DNA from 3 places in the Klebsiella sp. genome. Region 2 is predicted to be linked to each of the others. Evidence: predicted binding sites of a transcription regulator. Region 2 holds the regulator's gene; each other region holds the start of a gene.

Region 1 (3,281 bases), on a different contig from region 2:
AGAACTCGCTACCGGCCGCCCGTTTGTTACCGTCGAGCAGAACGTCCCACTCATCCCACTCTTCTTTTAGCACCGACTGGCGTTGATAAATAGCGTATTCGCAGCCCGGCTCATAGACCTGCCGGTAACGATAGCCATTTTTGCTGTAAGGTGCCGATACTTCGCGCGGTGGAATACGATCAATAATTTCCTTCAGTACCCTGTCCTGCAGGCTACTTTGCGAAGACATGACTTTTTTCCCGTACTCGTTTTCCCGGCGCAGATAATCAAGCACTTCCGGCTGAGAGCGCTCGTCATCACGCAGCCAGTAGTAATTATCAATTCGGGTATCGCCATGTAAGGTCATGGCATGAGGGATTCGTTTTGCTTTTGGTGGCATCTACTTCGTCTTCTGCGGCTTATATTATTTATCCTTCAGTATGCCCCAAAGCGTACTGAAGGATGACAGGTATATAAGGGTGGCAAAAGTCGCCAGCGATGCAAGCGAAACGTGAGGATTTAAGGCGCTATTGCCTGTTTTTGCGCCTGAATATCCTGTTCGATATCTTTGCGAACGTCCTGCGGCAGGTTTAGCGCTTCGCCGAGCGCATTCAGATAGCTGCGCTCCATAAAGTGGTCAATATCAATGACCGCACAGCTGATGTAATACACTTCGAGCGCCTCTTGCTCGTTGCTGATACCCTGCGCCAGGCGCTGAGGGTCGAGAGGCTGAGACAGCGCCCTGTCAATTAACACCCGCCCCTGCACGTCAATGTTTGCTGCGCGTAGCTGCTCTTCAATGCTGGCCCGTTCGCGTTCGTCAATATGCCCATCGCTTTTGGCGGCGAAAACCAGCGCCATAATCAGCCGTTCACTGCGGGCGTCGAGCTCGACTTGCGTTGAAGATTGCGCCTGAAGGGGCGCGGAGGCTGAAGGTGAGTAAGCCGGTTCCTGTGGCGAGCCGGCACGCATTCTTTGCTGATATTTATTCCACAACACGCTGCCTGCTATCGCACCACCGCCGACCAGTAGCGCACCAGTGCCGTATTTGGCCAACAGTTTACGCGACGATTTGCTGGCAACCAGTAGCCCTGCCAGCCCGCCAAGCGCACCCGGCAACAGCAGATTTTTGTCGCTTGATTGATCGTCAGATGAAGAAGACCGCCCCTGCTGGCCCAGCAGAGACTGCAGTTGATTAAGCCAGTTAGCCATACTTTCCCTCGTTGCGCGATAAGCGATACCACCAGCCTAAACTACGCGATGTCAGGAAATGTTATGGACTGCTAAAGAAGCGCAAATTTAGCCTCAGAAAGGGGCTTAAGCGGATTTTTGCCGCCAGGGAACCCGGCGGCAGAGAGCACACTCAGGCGGCTTTTACTTTACGCGGTTTAGCCGGAACTTCAGCTGCTGCTTCAGAGACGGCGTCGGCATTATCCTCAACCACCTCCTCCTGGACGTGTTGTTCATCAGCGCTGCTCTCGGCTTCCGGTAGTTTCCCGGACCGCAGAATATGATTTAAGGTCTCTTTGCGCTCAGCCAGCCACATTGACATGCTATCGCGCTGGGTTTCATCAAGCGTCAGCGGACAGTCAACTAGCCAGTCGTTGAGCACTTCCGCCAGATCGAGCATTTTGTCGTAAGCATCGGCCTCTTTTTTGCTGGCAAAAGACATTTTTTCCTCACCTTCGCGAATCACCACATATTTAATTTCAACCGCCATGATGCAGCCTCTTTGCACTGTATTTTTATACAGTATAACAAATTTTCACGCTGAACTCAAATTACGCATATAAAGACAGACGCAAACGTTTTCGTTTATAATGCGGCGCATGTTTTTTTACTGCGGAAGAGAGTTATGACTGTATTAGGCACGGCGCTGCGCCCTGCGGCAACAAAGGTAATGCTGTTGGGGTCCGGCGAACTGGGTAAAGAAGTGGCTATCGAATGCCAGCGCCTGGGGATTGAAACCATCGCCGTCGACCGTTACCCGGACGCGCCAGCGATGCAGGTAGCGCACCGTTCATATGTCATCAATATGCTGCACGGCGAAACCTTGCAGGCGCTAATCGAACAGGAAAAACCTGACTTCATCGTACCGGAAATTGAAGCTATCGCCACCGATACCCTGGTGGCGCTGGAGCAAGCTGGGCAGAAGGTCGTCCCTACCGCGCGGGCGGCGAAGCTCACCATGAACCGCGAGGGAATCCGTCGCCTGGCTGCCGAAGAGCTGAAACTACCGACCTCAGCCTATCGTTTTGCCGATAGCGAAGCGGCGTTTCGTGAAGCTGTCGCAGGGATCGGCCTGCCGTGCATCGTCAAGCCGGTGATGAGTTCTTCCGGCAAAGGTCAGAGCTTTATTCGCTCCAGTGAACAGCTGGCTGAAGCCTGGCAGTATGCACAGCAAGGCGGGCGCGCCGGAGCCGGTCGCGTTATTGTTGAAGGCGTGGTGAATTTTGATTTTGAAATTACCCTGCTGACCGTGAGCGCCGTGGATGGCGTACATTTCTGCGCGCCGGTCGGTCATCGTCAGGAAGATGGCGACTATCGTGAATCCTGGCAGCCACAGCAGATGAGCGATTTGGCGCTGGAGCGTGCGCAGGAAATAGCCCGCGAAGTGGTGCTGGCTCTGGGCGGTCACGGCCTGTTCGGCGTCGAGCTATTTGTCTGCGGGGATGATGTGATTTTTAGCGAAGTCTCACCACGCCCGCACGACACCGGCATGGTCACGCTGATTTCGCAGGATTTATCAGAGTTCGCCCTGCACGTTCGCGCCTTCCTCGGCCTACCGATTGGCGCAATCCGCCAGTACGGCCCGGCGGCCTCGGCAGTGATCCTGCCGCAGTTAAGTAGCCAGAACGTTACCTTCAGTAATATCCAGGCGGCGGTTGGCGCAGGTCTGCAACTGCGTCTGTTTGGCAAGCCGGAAATTGACGGTTCGCGTCGACTGGGCGTGACTCTGGCGGTAGCAGATAGCGTTGATGAAGCGGTTGCGCGCGCCAAAACGGCGGCAGCGGCGGTCGTGGTGACAGGATAAAATATAAAAGCCCGGTAGCTTTGTGCTGACCGGGCCTCAGTTTAAAGCGCGAAGATTACTTCGCGCCTTCTACCGCTTCACGAGCCAGTTTGGTGATACGGTCGTAATCACCAGCTTCCAGCGCATCCGCTGGCACCAGCCATGAACCACCGATGCACAGCACGCTGTTCAGCGCCAGATAATCGCGATAGTTAGCCGGAGAAATGCCGCCAGTCGGGCAGAAACGAATGTGCGCGAACGGGCCGCCAATTGCCTGCAGCGCTTTCAC
Region 2 (3,281 bases):
CCCGGCAGGCCAGAAGTTCAGGTTGATACCGGCGGCGATATGCGGCGGCACCAGTCCCTGGTGATAGATGACGTAAGAGAGCAGCAGATAGTCCATATGGCTGCGGTGGCACGGGACGTAGACTATCTCGTGGCCTTCATGTGCCAGCTGGCGTACGCGCTCGGCGTTATGGACGTTAATGCCCTGATACAGTCGGTTCCAGGTGAAGCCCAGTACGCGGTCGGTCAGGCGAATCATTTCATAAGAGAAGTTTGCGGCGATCTCTTCCATCAAGGCGATGGCGTTTTGCTGGGCCTTCTCGTGGGAAATTTTCTTGCTACGCGCTTCGTCTTCTACAGCGCGGGCAATGGCTTTTGACGCCAGCAGCTTGTTGAACAGATCCTGTCGTGCGGGCAGACGCGGACCGACGGCCGCCAGGCGCTGGCGGGCGAAGTGCATACGCGCCACGCGGGCCAGCTTTTGGGCGATAATTTTATCGGTACCGTGCTCGTCTGCCATTTTGCGCAGAGAGACCGAAGGCGAGAAACGCACAAAGCTGTCGCGACCCAACCACAGAACGGCGAAGAATTTTTGAATGCCGTTTAGCATACGCAGCGGCGGGTTCACTTCGCCTTTTTCACGCCCTGGAGCACGACCAAACATCACCGAAACCGGCACCATCTGCACGTCAAGGTCGGGATGATTGCGGTGCAGATCCAGATAATCATGGAACAGCTTGATGGATTCTTCTTTCGGCGTGTAGTAGGTGAAAACACGCGGGCCGCCATGAATAAACACGTAGCGTGGAAGCAGGGTACCATCGATCTCCAGCGGCTCAAGCGGGTCCGGTAATTCATGTTCCAGACATTGAGCGCGAAGCGTCAGCAGGTCCGCCTTCGAATTGTAGGGCAGGACGTACATGATGGGACGTGAGGTATCCAGGCCCAATTCCTGAGCAGGTTGTGCCGGAATTGACTTGCTTTTTACCAGTGCCCTTAATGGTAAATTCAGTAATTTATAGTAAATTCGTTGCCAGCCAGACATAGACGATGTGAAGCCTCTGGTTAATCATGCAAATGCGCCGCAAGAATAACAGAAAGTGCGCAAAATTTCCGTTGTAACGCGGCAAACGCGTACACTCATTGACGTCATTTACATAAAAAGGTTTGTTTGATGGCCAATAATACCACTGGGTTAACCCGAATCGTTAAAGCCGCGGGGTATTCCTGGAAAGGATTCCGTGCGGCGTGGATCAATGAGGCCGCATTTCGTCAGGAAGGCATAGCTGCCATTATTGCCGTGGTGATAGCCTGCTGGCTGGATGTCGATGCCATCACGCGCGTTTTGCTGATTGGCTCGGTCCTGATAGTGATGATAGTTGAAATTATCAACAGCGCGATTGAAGCGGTCGTTGACCGTATTGGCCCTGAACATCATGAGTTGTCTGGCCGCGCGAAAGATATGGGCTCTGCGGCGGTCCTGTTGGCAATTATTATCGCGTTGATCACATGGGGAACGCTGTTGTGGTCAAACTACCGCTAAGCCATGCCATAGCGGCTCGCAAAACAGAAAGAAACTCCTGATTTTTGTGTGAAATGTGGTTCCAAAATCACCGTTAGCTGTATATACTCACAGCATAACTGTATATACACCCAGGGGGCGGAATGAAAGCGTTAACGACCAGGCAGCGAGAGGTGTTTGATCTCATTCGGGATCATATCAGCCAGACGGGCATGCCGCCGACGCGTGCGGAGATTGCTCAGCGCTTGGGGTTTCGTTCCCCAAACGCGGCGGAAGAACACCTGAAAGCGCTGGCGCGTAAAGGCGCAATCGAGATCGTTTCCGGTGCCTCCCGCGGTATTCGTCTGCTGACGGAAGAAGAAAGCGGCCTGCCGCTTGTCGGCCGCGTCGCAGCAGGTGAACCACTGCTCGCACAGCAGCACATCGAAGGCCACTACCAGGTCGATCCGGCAATGTTTAAGCCGAATGCCGATTTTCTGCTGCGCGTAAGCGGAATGTCCATGAAAGACATCGGTATACTGGATGGCGACCTGCTTGCGGTACATAAAACTCAGGATGTGCGCAATGGCCAGGTTGTTGTGGCCCGCATTGACGATGAAGTTACCGTGAAGCGTCTGAAAAAACAGGGTAACGTCGTCGAACTGCTGCCTGAAAACAGCGAATTTACCCCAATCGTGGTGGATTTACGCCAGCAAAGTTTCACTATTGAAGGCCTGGCTGTCGGCGTTATCCGCAACGGCAACTGGCAGTAACCTCTTCATCTCGCAGCATCATCTGATACATGATGCTGCGCTGTCTTACTTCTTCATTTGGGCTCTTCCCCATGCTTTTTAACGCCGCCGATAAAGCCCTGTGGCGCTTAGCGCTGCCCATGATTTTCTCTAATATCACCGTTCCTTTGCTGGGGCTGGTGGATACCGCTGTTATCGGTCATCTTGATAGCCCGGTTTATCTGGGCGGCGTTGCGGTTGGCGCAATGGCGACCAGCTTTCTCTTCATGCTGCTCCTGTTTTTGCGCATGAGTACTACTGGTCTGACGGCCCAGGCATTCGGCGCGAAAGATCCCCAACGGCTGGCGCGTGCGCTGGTGCAGCCGCTGGGGCTGGCACTGGCTGCCGGGATAGCCATCGTCCTATTCAGAATGCCGTTAATTAATCTGGCGCTGCACATCGTCGGCGGCAGTGATGCGGTGCTTGAACAGGCCCGCCGTTTCCTCGAGATTCGTTGGCTGAGCGCTCCGGCATCCCTGGCGAATCTGGTGCTGCTGGGCTGGCTGTTGGGCGTGCAGTATGCCCGTGCACCAGTGATCCTGCTGGTCGTCGGTAATGTACTCAACATCGTGCTCGATTTATGGCTGGTAATGGGCCTGCATATGAACGTGCAGGGCGCGGCCCTGGCGACCGTAACAGCAGAATACGCCACCTTTTTCATTGGACTCGTTATGGCGAAACGCGTGCTGGTACTGCGGGGCGTTTCGCTATCGATGCTGAAAACCGCGTGGCGCGGCGATGTGCGCCGTCTTCTGGCGCTGAACCGCGACATTATGCTGCGCTCGCTGCTGCTACAACTGTGTTTTGGGGCGATGACGGTATATGGCGCCCGCCTTGGCGCTGACGTTGTAGCGGTCAATGCGGTGCTGATGACCATGCTCACCTTTACCGCCTACGCGCTGGATGGTTTTGCCTACGCCGTGGAGGCGCACTCCGGGCAGGCTTACGGTGCCCGCGACGGCAGCCAACTGCTTGAGGTATGGCGTGCGGCCTGCCGTCAGTCAGGCATGG
Region 3 (3,281 bases), on a different contig from region 2:
CCTGAGCGGCAATATCACGGGTAGTAGCATGCAGGCCGTACTCACCGAACTGGGCGATAGCGGCAGCGATAAGCTGGATTTTCGCCTGCTCGCCTTTGCTGGTAATGGGTGTCGTCGTCATCGCGCGCCTAAAGTTAATCAATCGATTGATTAAGAGTATGACCAATTCGCGAAACTGTCCATAATGGTGAATACTTAATTCATCGCAGCGCAAGCGAGCATTGTTTTGCAGATAAAACGCTGGGGGATATTTTATGCGGTTCGTCACAAAATCTGCTAGACTGCGCCACTTCATGGCATTGTGGTTTTTGCCATCTCTTTCGCAATAATCTCCCTGAAAACTATGCCTGTGACGGGCCGGGGCGGTTCGGAGTTGTTATGTCTTTTGATTCCCTTGGCCTGAATCCTGAAATCCTGCGTGCCGTCGCTGAACAGGGCTATGTTGAGCCAACCCCTATCCAGCAGAAGGCGATTCCTGCGGTATTGCAGGGTCGCGATCTGATGGCCAGCGCCCAGACCGGCACCGGTAAAACGGCAGGCTTTACGTTGCCGCTGCTTCAGCATCTGATCCAACAAGAACCGCATGCTAAAGGTCGTCGTCCGGTGCGCGCCCTGATCCTGACTCCGACGCGCGAGCTGGCAGCCCAGATTGGCGAGAACGTGCGGGATTACAGTAAATATCTCAATATTCGTTCGCTGGTGGTTTTCGGCGGCGTGAGTATTAATCCGCAGATGATGAAGCTGCGCAGCGGCGTTGATATCCTGGTGGCCACGCCGGGTCGTCTGTTGGATCTTGAGCACCAGAACGCGGTTAGCCTGGATAAGGTTGAAGTGCTGGTGCTGGATGAAGCCGACCGTATGCTGGATATGGGCTTTATTCACGATATTCGCCGCGTGCTGGCGAAGCTGCCGCCAAAACGCCAGAACCTGCTGTTCTCTGCAACTTTCTCTGACGACATTAAATCGCTGGCGGAAAAGCTGCTGCATAACCCGCTGGAAATTGAAGTCGCCCGCCGTAACACTGCCTCTGAGCAGGTGAGCCAGTTAGTGCATTTTGTTGATAAAAAACGCAAGCGCGAGCTGCTGTCGCAGATGATCGGCGAAGGCAACTGGCAGCAGGTGCTGGTCTTTACCCGTACTAAGCACGGCGCCAACCACTTGGCTGAACAGCTCAATAAAGACGGCATCCGTAGCGCCGCGATTCACGGTAACAAGAGCCAGGGCGCACGAACCCGCGCATTAGCAGATTTTAAATCCGGTGGCATCCGCGTGCTGGTGGCAACCGACATCGCCGCTCGCGGTCTGGATATCGAGGAGTTACCGCACGTAGTGAACTACGAGCTGCCAAACGTACCGGAAGATTATGTGCACCGCATCGGTCGTACCGGTCGTGCGGCTGCAACTGGCGAAGCGCTGTCGCTGGTCTGCGTTGACGAGCATAAGCTGTTGCATGATATCGAACGCTTGCTGAAAAAAGAGATCCCACGTATCGCCATTGCAGGCTACGAGCCGGATCCTTCCATTAAGGCAGAGCCAATTCAGAACGGTCGCCAGCAGCGTGGCGGCGGCGGTCGTGGTGGTCAGAGCCAGGGGCGTGGTGGCCAAAGCCAGAGCCGCGGCCAGAGCCAGGGTCGTAGCCAGCAGTCCGCCCCGCGCCGCAACGATGGTGAAGCGCCGAAAGCACGTACTGCAGACGGTAAACCTCCACGCCGTCGTCGCCCGCGCAAACCGGCGTCGGCTGAGTAACGGTATTACCTCGTTCCTGTAGTTATCGCGGTGGTTGAGCGATCAGTGCCTCAGGTTTGTTTATCCGGGCAAGAATCTTTGCCCGGAACTCCCTCCGCTCGTGTCAAACCTCGAGCGTGATTCCAGTTTGTTTAGAAAGACGTTCCTTCCGCTAGCGAAAAAATGGCACAATAGTGGCTGTTTATACAGTATTCAGGTTCTCTCATGGCTTTGACCGCTGCGCTAAAAGCGCAAATCGCCGCCTGGTATAAGGCGCTTCAGGAACAGATTCCGGACTTTATTCCCCGTCCCCCGCAACGGCAGATGATCGCCGATGTCGCGAAGACGCTTGCCGGGGAAGAGGGGCGACATCTGGCGATTGAGGCTCCCACTGGCGTCGGCAAAACCTTGTCATACCTGATCCCCGGCATCGCGATTGCCCGTGAAGAGCAAAAAACGCTGGTAGTCAGCACCGCCAACGTGGCGTTGCAGGACCAGATCTACAGTAAAGACCTGCCGCTGCTGCGTAAAATTATCCCCGACCTGCGATTTACCGCCGCCTTTGGTCGTGGGCGCTACGTTTGTACGCGTAACCTGGCCGCTCTCGCCAGTACGGACCCGACACAGCAGGACCTGCTCGCCTTCCTTGATGACGACCTCACACCGAATAACCAGGCGGAGCAGAAGCTGTGCGCGACGCTTAAAACGGATCTTGATAGTTATAAATGGGATGGCCTGCGCGATCACACCGATAAAAACATAGATGATTCGCTGTGGAGCCGTCTGAGCACCGATAAAGCCAGCTGCCTGAACCGCAACTGCCACTATTATCGCGAATGCCCATTTTTTGTCGCCCGGCGAGAAATTCAGGAAGCCGAAGTGGTGGTGGCAAACCATGCACTGGTCATGGCGGCAATGGAGAGCGAGGCGGTGCTGCCGGATCCGAAGAATTTACTGCTGGTGCTTGATGAAGGTCACCACCTGCCGGATGTCGCCCGTGATGCGCTGGAAATGAGCGCTGAAATCACCGCTCCGTGGTATCGCCTGCAGTTGGATCTGTTCACCAAGCTGGTCGCCACCTGCATGGAACAGTTCCGGCCTAAAACCACACCACCATTGGCGAATCCTGAGCGCCTGAACGCGCACTGCGAGGAGCTGTTTGAGCTTATCTCCTCGCTAAATAATATTCTTAACCTGTATATGCCTGCGGGTCAGGAAGCGGAACACCGCTTTCCAATGGGCGAGCTGCCGCAGGAAGTCATGGAGATCTGCCAGCGGCTGGCGAAGCTGACGGAAACGTTGCGTGGGCTGGCGGAGCTGTTCCTCAACGATCTTGGCGAAAAAACAGGCAGTCATGATGTGGTGCGTCTACACCGGGTTCTGCTGCAGATGAACCGCGCGCTGGGGATGTTTGAGAGTCAGAGCAAACTGTGGCGTCTGGCATCGTTGGCGCAGTCTTCAGGCGCGCCGGTGACCAAATGGGCCACCCGCGACCTGCGTGACGGTCAGATGCATATCTGGTTCCACTGCGTGGGGATCCGCGTCAGCGATCAGCT

The links. The regulator LexA, encoded in region 2, represses DNA repair genes until DNA is damaged. The targets are predictions, from matches to a motif close to TNCTGTATGTACATACAGNA.
Region 1: QVF11_RS11235 (YebG family protein) is a predicted target of LexA. The motif match lies at 1,715-1,734, and genes of this name have one in related genera.
Region 3: dinG (ATP-dependent DNA helicase DinG) is a predicted target of LexA. The motif match lies at 1,918-1,937, and genes of this name have one in related genera.

The regions. Positions count from the first base shown of each region.
Region 1 covers NZ_JAPUEW010000041.1:87,502-90,782, reverse strand. The annotation lists gene ptrB (oligopeptidase B) at 1-379, opposite strand, end outside; gene QVF11_RS11240 (tellurite resistance TerB family protein) at 499-1,191, opposite strand; gene QVF11_RS11235 (YebG family protein) at 1,343-1,699, opposite strand; gene purT (formate-dependent phosphoribosylglycinamide formyltransferase) at 1,835-3,013, shown strand; gene QVF11_RS11225 (bifunctional 4-hydroxy-2-oxoglutarate aldolase/2-dehydro-3-deoxy-phosphogluconate aldolase) at 3,069-3,281, opposite strand, start outside.
Region 2 covers NZ_JAPUEW010000072.1:14,872-18,152, reverse strand. The annotation lists gene plsB (glycerol-3-phosphate 1-O-acyltransferase PlsB) at 1-1,023, opposite strand, end outside; gene QVF11_RS21610 (diacylglycerol kinase) at 1,153-1,521, shown strand; gene lexA (transcriptional repressor LexA) at 1,644-2,252, shown strand; gene dinF (MATE family efflux transporter DinF) at 2,324-3,281, shown strand, end outside.
Region 3 covers NZ_JAPUEW010000016.1:61,683-64,963, reverse strand. The annotation lists gene cecR (transcriptional regulator CecR) at 1-121, opposite strand, end outside; gene rhlE (ATP-dependent RNA helicase RhlE) at 379-1,746, shown strand; gene dinG (ATP-dependent DNA helicase DinG) at 1,951-3,281, shown strand, end outside.